2 regions of the Marinicrinis lubricantis genome follow, and region 1 is predicted to be linked to the other one. Evidence: predicted binding sites of a transcription regulator. Region 1 holds the regulator's gene; the other holds the start of a gene.

Evidence for each region. Region 1 encodes CtsR, which represses protease genes until heat stress. Its sites were predicted from a motif close to ATGGTCAATAAAGGTCAAACA; they were not measured.
Region 2: the regulator CtsR is predicted to act here: its motif matches at 3,792-3,812, upstream of ACFPXP_RS00765 (DUF4011 domain-containing protein).

Annotation. Positions count from the first base shown of each region.
Region 1 covers NZ_JBHSQV010000173.1:1,772-8,293, forward strand. The annotation lists gene ACFPXP_RS15910 (amidase family protein) at 1-1,042, shown strand, start outside; gene ACFPXP_RS15915 (hypothetical protein) at 1,662-1,841, shown strand; gene ACFPXP_RS15920 (CtsR family transcriptional regulator) at 2,126-2,587, shown strand; gene ACFPXP_RS15925 (UvrB/UvrC motif-containing protein) at 2,668-3,183, shown strand; gene ACFPXP_RS15930 (protein arginine kinase) at 3,201-4,262, shown strand; gene clpC (ATP-dependent protease ATP-binding subunit ClpC) at 4,291-6,522, shown strand, end outside.
Region 2 covers NZ_JBHSQV010000003.1:684-7,205, reverse strand. The annotation lists gene tnpA (IS66 family insertion sequence element accessory protein TnpA) at 1-249, opposite strand, end outside; gene ACFPXP_RS00785 (hypothetical protein) at 649-1,026, opposite strand; gene ACFPXP_RS00780 (cupin domain-containing protein) at 1,210-1,767, opposite strand; gene ACFPXP_RS00775 (phosphodiester glycosidase family protein) at 2,127-3,278, shown strand; gene ACFPXP_RS00770 (UvrD-helicase domain-containing protein) at 3,387-3,638, shown strand; gene ACFPXP_RS00765 (DUF4011 domain-containing protein) at 3,874-4,530, shown strand; gene ACFPXP_RS00760 (IS3 family transposase) at 4,487-5,353, opposite strand; one part of gene ACFPXP_RS00755 (IS3 family transposase) at 5,445-5,697, shown strand; one part of gene ACFPXP_RS00755 (IS3 family transposase) at 5,697-6,522, shown strand, end outside.

The sequences.
Region 1 (6,522 bases):
TTCAATGGGAGGACAAACTTTAAACCCTTACGACCTGACAAGATATCCCGGCGGATCCAGCGGGGGCACTGCAGCCGCACTTGCAGCAAACTTCGGTGTTGCCGGGTTGGGTACAGATACGGGTGGGTCGATTCGGCTGCCTTCTACACTGAACAGTTTAGTCGGCATTCGTCCTACGATCGGTTTGACCAGCAGGGATGGAATCATACCTTTAGCGCTTACGCAGGATGTAGGCGGTCCGATGGCGAGAACCGTCGAGGATGCAGCAATTATTCTCGATGCGATCAGCGGATATGACCCATCTGACATAGTTACGGCCCGCAGTGTCGGAGAGATCCCGGTGAGCTATACCGATTATCTTGATAAGGATGGGTTAAACGGTGCAAGAATTGGCGTTATTCGGGATTTGTTCGGTACGGAACCTGAACATGAAGCGGTCAATTCTGTCATTGATACCGCAATTGCCGATATGGAAAAGCTGGGCGCTACTGTGATGGATGTGGAAGTACCCCATCTGGAAGAAATTTTACAATACCCAAGCTTAAGCAGCTGGGAATTTAAATTCCAATTAAATGACTATCTAGCTTCTCTAGGAGAGGATGCACCGTATCAAACATTGGAGGAGATTATTGCTTCCGAACAGTTTGACCCTTCCATCGAATCCTCACTAGTTTCAAGAAATGAAAGAGAAACATTAGAAGATGCAGAGTATCAGGACATTGTCCTGAATCGGACGAAGCTGACACAGGAATCTCTGCTTAAGGTGATGGCGGATTATGATCTGGATGCACTCATATATCCTTCGTCTACGAATACCGCGGCAAAAATAGGTGAAAATCAATCGGCTGGCAGCAATAATCGCTTAAGCCCATTCTCAGGCTTTCCGGCCGTGACTGTTCCTGCGGGTTATACAGCGGACGAGAACCTCCCAGTAGGGATTGAATTTTTAGGAAGAGCCTTCAGTGAACCGGTATTAATTAAACTGGCATACGCCTATGAGCAAGGTACGCTTCATCGGGTAGCGCCACAAACAACGTCATAATGAAATGATGGTAGGTGTCAATGCAAATGACGGTCATTTCGGGGCTAGGACACCACATTAAAGCATAAGTCATGGAGAATTCATTATCGAGCACGGCGAAATTGGATATTACGGAAATGGATATTTCCGTCCCTTTCCTTTATGAATGAATTCCGAATTGTCATGTTACAAACCAGGAAGGTTAACTGTACTGACCTTCAACCCAAAATAAATCGTGAAGAAGACGGTTGTCTGCAGTGAGTAATAGGCTGCGGCGGCCGTTTTTTTCTGAAAAAAGATAGAATGGTTCCGCCGGATGGTTTGTGTCAAAAGCGAGGATTCCCTTTCATATTCATCGATTCCAAGTCTCGCCAACTACACCTAATGGGGCATGCGCAGATGATTCGGTTCATGTACAATTTTTTTGGCGGACCTATGTATTGGATTATTGGCGGATGCACAAGTATTGCAATTAAGATCAAATATTGGCCGACGATTCATCGCGGTTAGGGCTATTCTTAATGGAACGATGAAATTCGTGTTTCGACAGTACGATTTGGAATATAATACGGTAAAGATGATCGGTTTTGAAGACGAAAGGGCTGCAGTAAAGATGAATACATAAGAGGTGAGCCTCCAATTGAAACAAGATAAAGTTGATAAATGGATCAAGGGATTGCTTCCTGTCATCATCCCCATCGCGGCGATTGTAGTGTTGAACATGGCTATTCTATATATTGAAGGGTTGGAATGGTTGGCTGAAACATTCTATAACTTAGGCTATACATTCGGCAGCCTGATGGAACGGCTGGATGGATAGTTGGTCGCTGCAGCAGGCGAACCTACGGCTTAAAACGCGAATGGTTCGCCTTTGGCGTTATGAAACGTTGCCTATTTAATTGAAAAATCATCTCCAATCTCAAATACGACGAGGATATTTCCTTAAATAATCGCCTAAAATAAATATAGATGCGCTAATAAAGCGAGCTATTGCAAAGATAAAAAAAGTGCAGTATAATAAAGTCAACCTAAAGTCAAAGAAAGTCAAAGTCAATATAAATGGTTAGCGAAATCGATGTCTTGATAAGGGAGGCGACAGCATCAGTGCGCAACATTTCGGATATTATCGAACAGTATTTGAAGAAAATACTGCAGGAGAGTCCGAATAAAATGATTGAAATTCAGCGCAATGATTTGGCGGATGAATTTCAGTGTGTCCCTTCGCAAATCAATTACGTCATCAGTACACGCTTCACTTTGGAAAAGGGCTATGTCGTAGAAAGCAAGCGAGGCGGCGGCGGATACATTCGTATTCAGAAGATTACTCTCCCGCAGGACTGCAGTATAGACCATTACTTGTTCCAAAGCATCGGTGAACAAATCGATCAGAGCGCCGCAGAAGGGGTTATTTATCAATTGGAGGAAGCCGAGATTGTATCACCGCGTGAAGCGAATTTGCTGAGAACTGCAATGTGCAGAGACGTGCTCGCGTTAAAGCTCCCACTTCGGGACCAAATTCGGGCTAAACTGCTGAAAGCCATGCTGATATCCATTCTGACCAGGTAATTTTTGTGGCCTTTCGCTTATCCTCTCGGGTAAGGAAGAGCATACTTGAATAGAATGATATAAAGGAGGTCGCGCAGCTTATGATTTGTCAGGAATGCGGAAAAAGACCGGCTTCATTACATTTTACGAAAATAGTCAACGGCGAGAAAACGGAATTTCACCTTTGTGAAGTATGTGCTCGCGAAAAGGGAGATAAAATCCCGGGCTCATCCAATGGATTCTCCATTCATAATTTATTGTCCGGCTTGCTGGATTATGAACCATCTGCGAATTCATTTGGTGCGGCTCAGAAGCCGCTGCGCTGCGAGACATGCGGACTCACTTATGCTCAATTCGGCAAGATTGGACGTTTTGGCTGCAGCGATTGTTATGAGTACTTCTCCAGTCGGTTAGATCCTTTATTTCGCAGAATTCACGGCACTACCGCCCATCAGGGCAAGGTGCCCGCTAGATCTGGCGGGAAAATTAAATATCGCCGCGAAATTGATCAGCTGAAGCAGCAGCTCCAGCAAACCATTCAAATGGAGGAATTCGAGGCAGCTGCGAAGCTTCGAGATCAAATTCGTGAATTGGAAAGAAAAATTTCGGGGATGTAGAGGGGAGGCTGCTACTTATGTCGCTCAGTCGTTTTATCAAAAATGCGCAAAGTGAATGGATGAGAGGGAACGGACCCGAATCAGACATCGTTATCAGCAGCCGAATTCGTCTGGCGCGCAACATTCGTTCGTATCCCTTTCCGATGCTGGCAACGAATCAGCAGTCCGAAGAAATTTTGAATCAAAGCGAGAAGCTTCTACGTGATTCCTCCATTCAGAATATTGGAGAGTTTGAGCTGCTGAAGCTCTCGGAAATGAACGAGCTGGAGCGCAGAGTGCTGGTGGAAAAGCATCTGATTAGTCCGAACCTGGCGAATGAATCGAGGAACGGAGCCGTCATTCTCAGCGAGAACGAATCGATCAGCATTATGGTGAACGAAGAAGACCATCTTCGCATTCAATGTTTATATCCAGGCTTCCAAATCAAAGAGGCATGGAGTTTGGCGAATCAAATCGATGACATCTTTGAATCGCAGTTGGATTATGCATTCAGTGAGACTAGGGGTTATTTGACAAGCTGCCCGACGAACGTCGGTACGGGACTTCGGGCATCGGTGATGCTTCATCTTCCGGCATTAGTGCTGACGCAGCAAATTAATCGGATTCTATCCGCTGTGAACCAGGTGGGTCTTGCGGTACGGGGGATTTATGGTGAAGGCAGCGAAGCGTTAGGCAATTTGTTCCAGGTTTCGAATCAAATTACTTTAGGCCAATCCGAAACCGAGATCATAGACAATTTGCATAGTGTCGTCAAGCAAATTATCGAGCATGAACGCGCCGCAAGACAAAGGCTCATGAATGAATCCAAAACGCGCATCATGGATCGTGTATTCCGTTCTTATGGAATACTAAGTCATGCGCATATTATGGATTCAAAGGAAGCCTCTCAGAGATTGTCGGACGTTCGCTTAGGCATTGATTTAGGAATGATTACAGATGTGTCGTCTAATGTGTACAACGAGCTGATGGTGATGACGCAGCCCGGATTTCTGCAGCAGTACAGCGGCAAGAAGCTTTCGCCGGATGAAAGAGATGCGCGTAGAGCAGAGATGATTCGTACACGACTTAATAAATCCTAACATGTATTAAATCTGGAGGTGTAAGAAGATGATGTTCGGAAGATTTACAGAACGAGCGCAAAAGGTATTGGCATTAGCTCAAGAAGAGGCTGTTCGTTTAGGTCATAACAATATTGGAACAGAGCATATTTTGCTGGGTCTCATCCGCGAAGGCGAAGGCATTGCGGCAAAAGCCCTTCAAGCATTGGGACTCAATTTGGAAAAAATTCAGGATGAAGTAGAATCTTTGATTGGAAGAGGTCAGGATAAGCCAACGAACATCGCATATACGCCGAGAGCGAAAAAGGTCATCGAGCTTTCGATGGATGAAGCGCGAAAAATCGGTCATACTTATGTCGGAACAGAGCATATTTTGCTGGGCCTCATTCGTGAAGGTGAAGGCGTAGCGGCACGCGTATTGAACAACTTGGATGTAAGCTTGAACAAAGCAAGACAGCAGGTGCTTCAGCTGCTTGGCAGCAGCGAATCCGTCTCTTCAAGCCATTCCGCATCCACGAATGTCAATACACCGACACTGGACAGCTTGGCTAGAGATTTGACTGCGATCGCTAAAGACGGCAATCTGGACCCTGTCATTGGCAGAAGCAAGGAAATTGAACGAGTGATTCAGGTGCTCAGCCGCCGAACGAAGAACAACCCTGTACTCATTGGGGAGCCCGGAGTAGGTAAAACGGCGATTGCTGAAGGATTGGCACAGCGAATTATCAATAATGAAATTCCTGAAACCTTAAGAGATAAAAGAGTGATGACTCTTGATATGGGATCGGTTGTTGCCGGTACGAAGTACCGTGGTGAATTTGAGGACCGTTTGAAAAAAATCATGGACGAAATTCGCCAAGCCGGAAACATCATTTTGTTCATCGATGAGCTGCACACCCTGATTGGAGCGGGAGGGGCTGAAGGTGCGATTGATGCTTCCAACATCTTGAAGCCATCGCTGGCGAGAGGCGAACTGCAGTGCATCGGGGCAACGACCTTGGATGAATATCGCAAATATATTGAAAAGGATGCGGCATTAGAGCGCAGATTCCAGCCGATTACGGTGGACCAGCCAACGAATGAAGAGGCGATTCAAATCCTGTACGGCTTAAGAGATCGTTACGAAGCTCATCACCGCGTAAAAATCACGGATGAAGCGATCGAGCAGGCAGTGAAATTATCCGATCGCTATATTACGGATCGTTTCCTGCCGGATAAGGCGATTGACTTAATTGATGAAGCGGCTTCGAAGGTAAGACTTCGTTCTTACACGACACCGCCAAACTTGAAACAGCTTGAGAGCCGTTTGGAAGATGTTCGCAAGGAAAAGGATGCAGCCGTTCAAAGTCAAGAATTTGAAAAAGCTGCCTCTCTTCGCGATACAGAGCAGAAGATGAAAGAAGAGCTGGAACGCACTAAAAATGAATGGAAAGAAAAGCAGGGACGCACCGATTCTGAGGTAACTCCGGACGATATCGCAGACGTTGTGGCAAACTGGACTGGAATTCCAGTGAAGAAGCTGGCGGAGGAAGAAACGGAGCGCCTGCTTAAAATGGAGGACATTCTTCATAACCGGGTTATCGGACAGGAAGAAGCGGTGAAATCGGTCAGCCGAGCCATTCGCCGTGCAAGGGCTGGACTCAAAGATCCGAAGCGCCCAATTGGCTCCTTTATTTTCCTTGGACCTACAGGTGTAGGTAAAACGGAATTAGCACGAGCGCTGGCGGAAGCGATGTTCGGAGATGAAAATGCAGTCATCCGCATCGATATGTCCGAGTATATGGAGAAGCATTCCACATCCAGATTAGTCGGTGCACCTCCAGGATATGTTGGTTACGATGAAGGCGGACAGTTGACGGAAAAAGTAAGACGCAAGCCTTATTCGGTCGTGCTTCTGGATGAAATCGAGAAAGCTCATCCTGAAGTATTCAACATCCTGCTGCAGGTGTTGGAAGACGGGAGATTAACCGATTCTAAAGGGAGATTGGTCGATTTCCGCAATACCCTCATTATCATGACTTCCAACGTCGGCGCAGAGATGATCAAGAAGAACTCCGCACTCGGCTTTACCGCCCATCAGGATGCGGGACGCGATTACAACAATATGAAGAACAAGGTAATGGATGAACTGAAGAAAAGCTTCCGTCCGGAGTTCTTGAACCGGATCGATGAAATTATCGTGTTCCATTCCTTGGAGGAAACCCATATTGGCGAAATCGTGAGTCTCATGGCAGAGGAGCTGCGCAAACGTCTCAAGGATCAAGAGGTTGATTTCGAGTTG
Region 2 (6,522 bases), on a different contig from region 1:
GTCGATGGATGCGCTGCCGATCCGGACGACGAGGGGGGAGGCTTCCGCCGATGAAGGCGGCGTTGGGGTGACCGTCACCCAAGTCGTCGTTGGTGATTTCCGTTTGCCCGGCGACAGTTTGCGCAGCCAGTATTTCAGTTGGTTGAACGGGATTTCTTGGGCGGCACACCATGCTCGCATGGTCTGTCCGCTTTCCCGATAGGCACGGATCCGCTCCCGCCATTGCTCGTTGCGTTCATTTTCGTTCATTCGCGCGTACCTCCTATCTTTCCGATACGCTTAGTTTCTCATGAATCTTCGAGTCCGTGTAGGTGGGGAATATTTGACGCTTACGAGGCGAGGGGAGTATGGACATGCTCGATTGAACTGCTGCCGAAGCGAATTCGAAGGTGACAACCATAGCGGTACATGTCCATGCCGTGCTCGGTTCGCTCACGCTCCCCTGCGCGCGGTCTGAACCCTGCTGGGTTCTCCTCTACATCGCCAGTAATGTAAAAGGCCCGGACCTGAAGGTCCGAGCCTTTTACATTATGGAGGCGAGGGGAGTCGAACCCCTGTCCGAAGATAACGCCACACGGCTTCCTGCGAGTGCAACTGCAGTTTCAATGTCGCCCTAAAGCCACCCTGTCACCGACGCTGCCTCCATCTCTACTGCCTCGTTTCCTTTTGAATCGCTATGCCATAAAGCAGAAGCTCTACCATTTGAACCAACGCTTGTTCCATTGTGAGCCCATCTCTCCTGCCGTCTTTCCCGTCCAACAGCCGGTACAACCCGCCGATATATACTTGAATAAACAAGTCCATATCGAACGGACGGATCGCCCCTTCCTGTATTCCTTCCTTCACCACCTGCCGAACGCGGGCCCACCCCAACGTAACATGCTCGTCGATATCCGCCCATTGCCGGGGATAACGCTGCTTGAGCTCCTTCAAGACCCGAATGTCGCTTAAGATAAACCATCGGGGCTGAATCGCCAACATCTTCTTTAATTTTTGCAGCGTCGGCAAGGACGGATCTTCGATCACGGCAATGGTCAGAGCTCATTACTGGTCTAACGTTTAATGCGACTGCACGGGCCTAGCTATCCAATCTCTTCACAGAGAAGCCGTTTCAGTTTCGGTCATTACATGACGAAGGAGAGCCGCCGATTTCGGTAACTCTCCCCTTTGTTATGCTTTTTCCGTTTAATTTTCACCCACACATCGTCATTAATGGTGTTCTTCGGCAGCCATGGCATCCGCTTTGGTTTCATGAACCGTTCCATGAGGATGCTGAGGCGGCGCGTAGATCGAGTAAAGCTTAATCGGCCTGTTGCCTATGTTAATCAGATTGTGCCATGTTCCGGCGGGAACCACGATCGCATAGCCATCGAAGACTTTTTCTTGAAAGTTCAATTTTTCTTTGCTAGCCCCCATCTGGACAAGACCCTGGCCTTCTTCAATTCGCAGAAATTGATCGAGCGTCGGATGTATTTCTAAACCGATATCTTCTCCGACATTGATGCTCATCAAGGTGACCTGCAGATGCCTTCCTGTCCATAAAGCCGTGCGGAAGGTGGTGTTTTGCTTAGCAGCCTTTTCAATATTAATGACAAAAGGGTTCGGCCCGTAATCCTTTAATTTATAGTACGGATTCCAGTTGTTATTCCAATGATTACTGCTCGAATTGTAGTAAGGATTCCCGTAGTAGTTCCAATTATAGCCGTTCCAACTGTAATGGGCCGGATTATACCATTGGTGGTGATGGTATGGCTTGTGGTACAACATTCATTCTCCTCTCCATACTCAATAATCTGAACTTTCTTTGTATCCTATGCGGCCGCCCATTTATAGGTTAACCAAGGCGCCAAAAATGGGCGACGAATCCTGCCGCAAATTGGGTTCGTGTCTCTTGACCCATGCGTTGGCCAGATGATTTTGTATTCACCATATCCACAAAACAAACTGGACACCATGCTTTATTTGTTCTTAACGGGCCGCGTTGAGGAACGATTCTCATTTGGAAATTTCATGTAAATAATGCTTGTTAAGATATGGGGTGAATACATTTTATTGTTTTCGCACACCAAGATTTTATATATAATGGAAACGTACAATACTATGCATAGAGAATAGGAGAGAAACATGTGGTTAAAAAAGCTATAGCAGCATGTGTAATACTATTTCTTCTTGTTCAGCTTGGCAATTCAGCTGGCACAATCTCAGCAGCCAAGCGATATGTTATTGTACAGGAATCGGTCGGAAAATCCTTTGTGCCCGTACGCTTCGCTGCCGAAACATTCGGATTTAAAGTCCGATGGAAAGGCAGTGGGGAAAAAGTACTATTATCAAACGATACTGGCAGTGTGGAGTTCAAAGTTGGATCACGGCAAGCCATTGTAAATGGAAAGCAGCGTACCCTTGATGCAGCACCTTTTTATTTATCGGGAACAGTCTATGTTCCTCTGCGCTTTGCAGCAGAGTCATTAGGCGCAAGTGTCGAATGGAAAAAAGAAGAGCGTGTTGTGCTGAAAAACGGTGATCTGCAAACAGATATCGAAGCCGTATCTTTGAAAAGAATCGAAAGAGCAATAAAGGATCCCGTTATCGTCGGCAGCTCGAAAATTCAAACTTCAACTAAAACGATTCAGGTTAATACTGTTCAAATTGACCTCTATCACCCGAAAGTTGCACTTGAAACGGTGTATGCTAACAACAAAATAGGTAGTACAGAATCTCTAAAAAAGATGGCCGAGCGTTCAAAAGCAGCTGTTGCTGTCAATGGCACGTTTTTTAATGCCTATTCTACAACGGATGTAAAAATCCCATACGGATATATTGTAAAATCGGGAAAAGTCATTTATAAGGCTTCTGGAGATCAACGCGCTGTATTTGTATATACGAATACCGGCGATGCACTTATCGCAGATGGTGAAACTGAACTAAAAAAGCTTCTGGATAAAGGTTTAGTGGAATCTGCACTTCAGGCAGGACCCAGGCTTGTAAGAAATGGTAAAGTGGATACCAATCCAACTGCGGAAGGCTTTAAGGACCCGAAGGTGCTGACTAATCGTGCAGCACGCAGTGCAGTAGGCATAACAGCCGAGGGCAAGCTGCTGATCGCAACAGCATCGTCTGCAACCATTAAGGAGCTGGCAGAGGTTATGGTGAAGCTCGGTGCAATAGAGGCGATGAATCTGGACGGTGGTGCTTCAAGTGGTCTGTATGCCAACGGCAAGTATATCACCACACCAGGCAGAGACCTGAGTAACGCGCTTGTAGCAGTATTTCCTTCGTGAATGATAGAAAAAGGACGGTTGGAGCAGATTTAATCGCGCCCGACCGTCCTTTCTAACCATAACCGTCTTGCATTATTTCATTCCTGTTAAAGTAATTCCTTTAATAAATTGCTTTTGGAACGCAAGAAAGAGCAGGATGACAGGTGCCATAATGGTCAGGTTGCAGTTCGTAACATCAATCCGAAAAACATATTGCTCATGTTTTCCAAAAAAGCGGCAGAGGAAATGCGTGACCGAATCGCACATTTACCTGGGATGGATGAAAATATTGCAGCAACCATTCAAGTCCGCACATTTCACTCTTTTTTGCTTAAAATAAATCATTCGAAAACATGGTGTAACACAAGTCATCTTGAGTGAAACCCGTTACCAGCATATCCTGCTGCAGCGTATGAAAAGGACTTGGAGGACGCTTATCAACCAGAATCGTTACTGTCCCTTATTTGTTGTTGTTTAGCTTTTTCATAGAGTTTGTTGAGATTTGGCAATTTGCGACTGGTCGAAAGAAGGAGATCTTTGTCAATTGTTGAACTTAATAATAATTAGTTAGCTTTTTACATACATATGATTTAGTCCTAATGGCTGAGGTGTTATTATGGCTGTAATTGATGTCCGCATAGATAAATGGAAGAAGCGTCTTCTTGATTTGGGCAAGAAAAACAGACTCATCAACTATCGAGAAACCAAACGTTCCAACATCAAGATAGTAGCCCCTGATCTCACTGAATTGTTTAGACTGCTCGTCGTTAATGAAACAGCTTTAAAATTCCCAATCCCATTTGAAGATTTTGATGACGATGAAGACGAAGTTAGTGAAACATATACTTCAACTGGCGATTTACAAACCAATCAAACCATCAAAGAGCAACAGAAAACATTAAGAAATCTTAGAAACAAAGCAAAGACAGCACTTGAAGAGCAAGGTGTCAACATCCTATATCTTTCATTTGGTTTCTTGAGGTGGAAGGAGAACCAAGACTCTGATCAGATCATCACCTCCCCCATCGTACTTGTTCCGGTATCACTTACACTAGAGTCCATTACCTCGCCCTTCGTCCTACGTCTACATGAAGACGAGGTCGTGGTTAACCCAACATTAAAATATAAAATGGAACATGAATTCGGAATTACATTACCTGAATTCGATGCACACGAAGATAGCATTACTGGACCTCTGTCAATAGATTGGACACACAGAATCGAGAAAATTACGCAGCCTGAACGTACATTTGTTCGCGTTGAACGGGTGTGAGAAACCCGATTGCAGAATGAACACGTTTGCGATTGTAGAAAAACTCGATGTATTCAAATATTCGACTTTGTGCTTCCTTGCGGGTTCTAAACTTTTCCAGATAGACGAGTTCCTTTTTGAGTACGCTGTGAAAGGATTCCATGCACGCATTGTCGTAACAGTTGCCCTTACGGCTCATGCTGCCTTTCATCCCGTATTTCTGAAGCCGCCGTTGGTACTCATGTGAAGCGTATTGACTGCCCCGATCGGAATGATGCAAAACCTCACCTTTGGGCCGCTGACGGCTGTAAGCCTTGTCCAGCGCCTTCAAGACCAACTCCTTGGTCATCCGATCACCGGCGTGCCAGCCTACGATTTTGCGCGTGTACAAGTCCATGATGCTCGCAACGTAGAGCCATCCTTCTCCTGTCGAAACGTAAGTGATGTCCGCCATCCAGACTTGGTTGGGGGCATGTGCCGTGAACTGTTGGTTCAGCACATTGTCATGCACCGGCAGATTGTGCTTCGAGTCCGTCGTCGCCTTGTATTTCCTTACAGTGCGCGACTTCAACCCTAACTCCTGCATGATGCGGGCGACCGTTTTCTCGGACACTCGCACCCCTTGCTGGCGCAGGACTTGAGTGATTTTCGGACTACCGTACAGGCGACGCGATTCCAGGAAGATGCGGCTGATCTGTTGTTTCAACCGTTCGCGGCGTCTCTTGCGACCGCTTTCCTTGCGCCGGGTCCATTGATAGTAACCGCTCCTGGATACGTTTAAGATCCTGCACATCTCCGACACCGGATACTTGGAGCGGTGTTTGTGGATGAACTGAAAAGTCAATTCCGGTCTTTTGCGAAGATGTGATGCTAGACTTAATAGTAGACACAGATTACACTGATGAAACGACAACTATCGGAGGACTGTGTCAAAGATGAAAAAGCCACTTTATGACGATGAGTACAAAAAGAAGACAGTTCAGTATGTCAAAGAAAGCGGGAAGGCGGTGGCGGAGGTAGCCCGCGAACTGAAGATAAAGGACAATACCTTGTACGGTTGGATGAAGAAGTTTGGTAGCGAGCCGGAAATCGTTCAAAATCAAGTGTTTAAGTCCGAAAACCATCAGTTACGGGAACTGCAAAAGCAAATCCGTGAGTTGCAAGAGGAGAACGAAATCTTAAAAAAGGCAATGCACTTCTTCGCGAAAGACCGTCGGTAAAATATTCATTCGTCCACGAAAACCGCTCCGAGTACCGACTGGAGAAGATGTGCAAAGTAATGAACGTATCTCGCAGCGGATATTACAAATGGCGTGATCGCCCTGAAAGTGAACGAGAGCGCCAGCACAAAGAATGGACAGAGCAGGTCAAGGAAGTGTTCGACGATTCCCGTCAGCTTTACGGGAGCCCAAAGGTCACGCAGAAGCTGAATCAGCAAGGAGTCAGCATATCTGAACGGACCGTAACACGGATTATGAAGAAGCAAGAGTGGCGGTCTAGAACCGTCAAGAAATATAAAGCCACAACGAATTCCAAGCACAGCCTGCCGGTACAAGACAACGTGTTAAACCAAGACTTTACGGCAAGTAAACCGAATGAGAAATGGGTGACAGATATTACGTATGTCGCGACCGGGGAGGGTTGGCTGTATCTGGCAAGCGTAATGGATCTGTACTCCCGCAAGATCGTTGGATGGCATATGAGTGACCGCATGACAAAAGAGCTGGTGCTGCAGGCGCTAAGGCAAGCTTACGGTCGTCAGCAGCCCGATGGAGAAGTGTTGCATCATTCCGATCGCGGCAGCCAATACGCCTCCCATGACTACCAAAAGCAACTCCAGGTTTACTCCATGACAGGGAGCATGAGCCGGAAAGGGAACTGCTACGACAACGCTTGCATTGAATCTTTTCATAGCATTATCAAAAAGGAACTTATCTATTTGAATAAATTTGAGACCCGTGCTGAAGCCGAGAAAAGCATCTTCGAGTACATCGAAGTATTTTACAACAATGA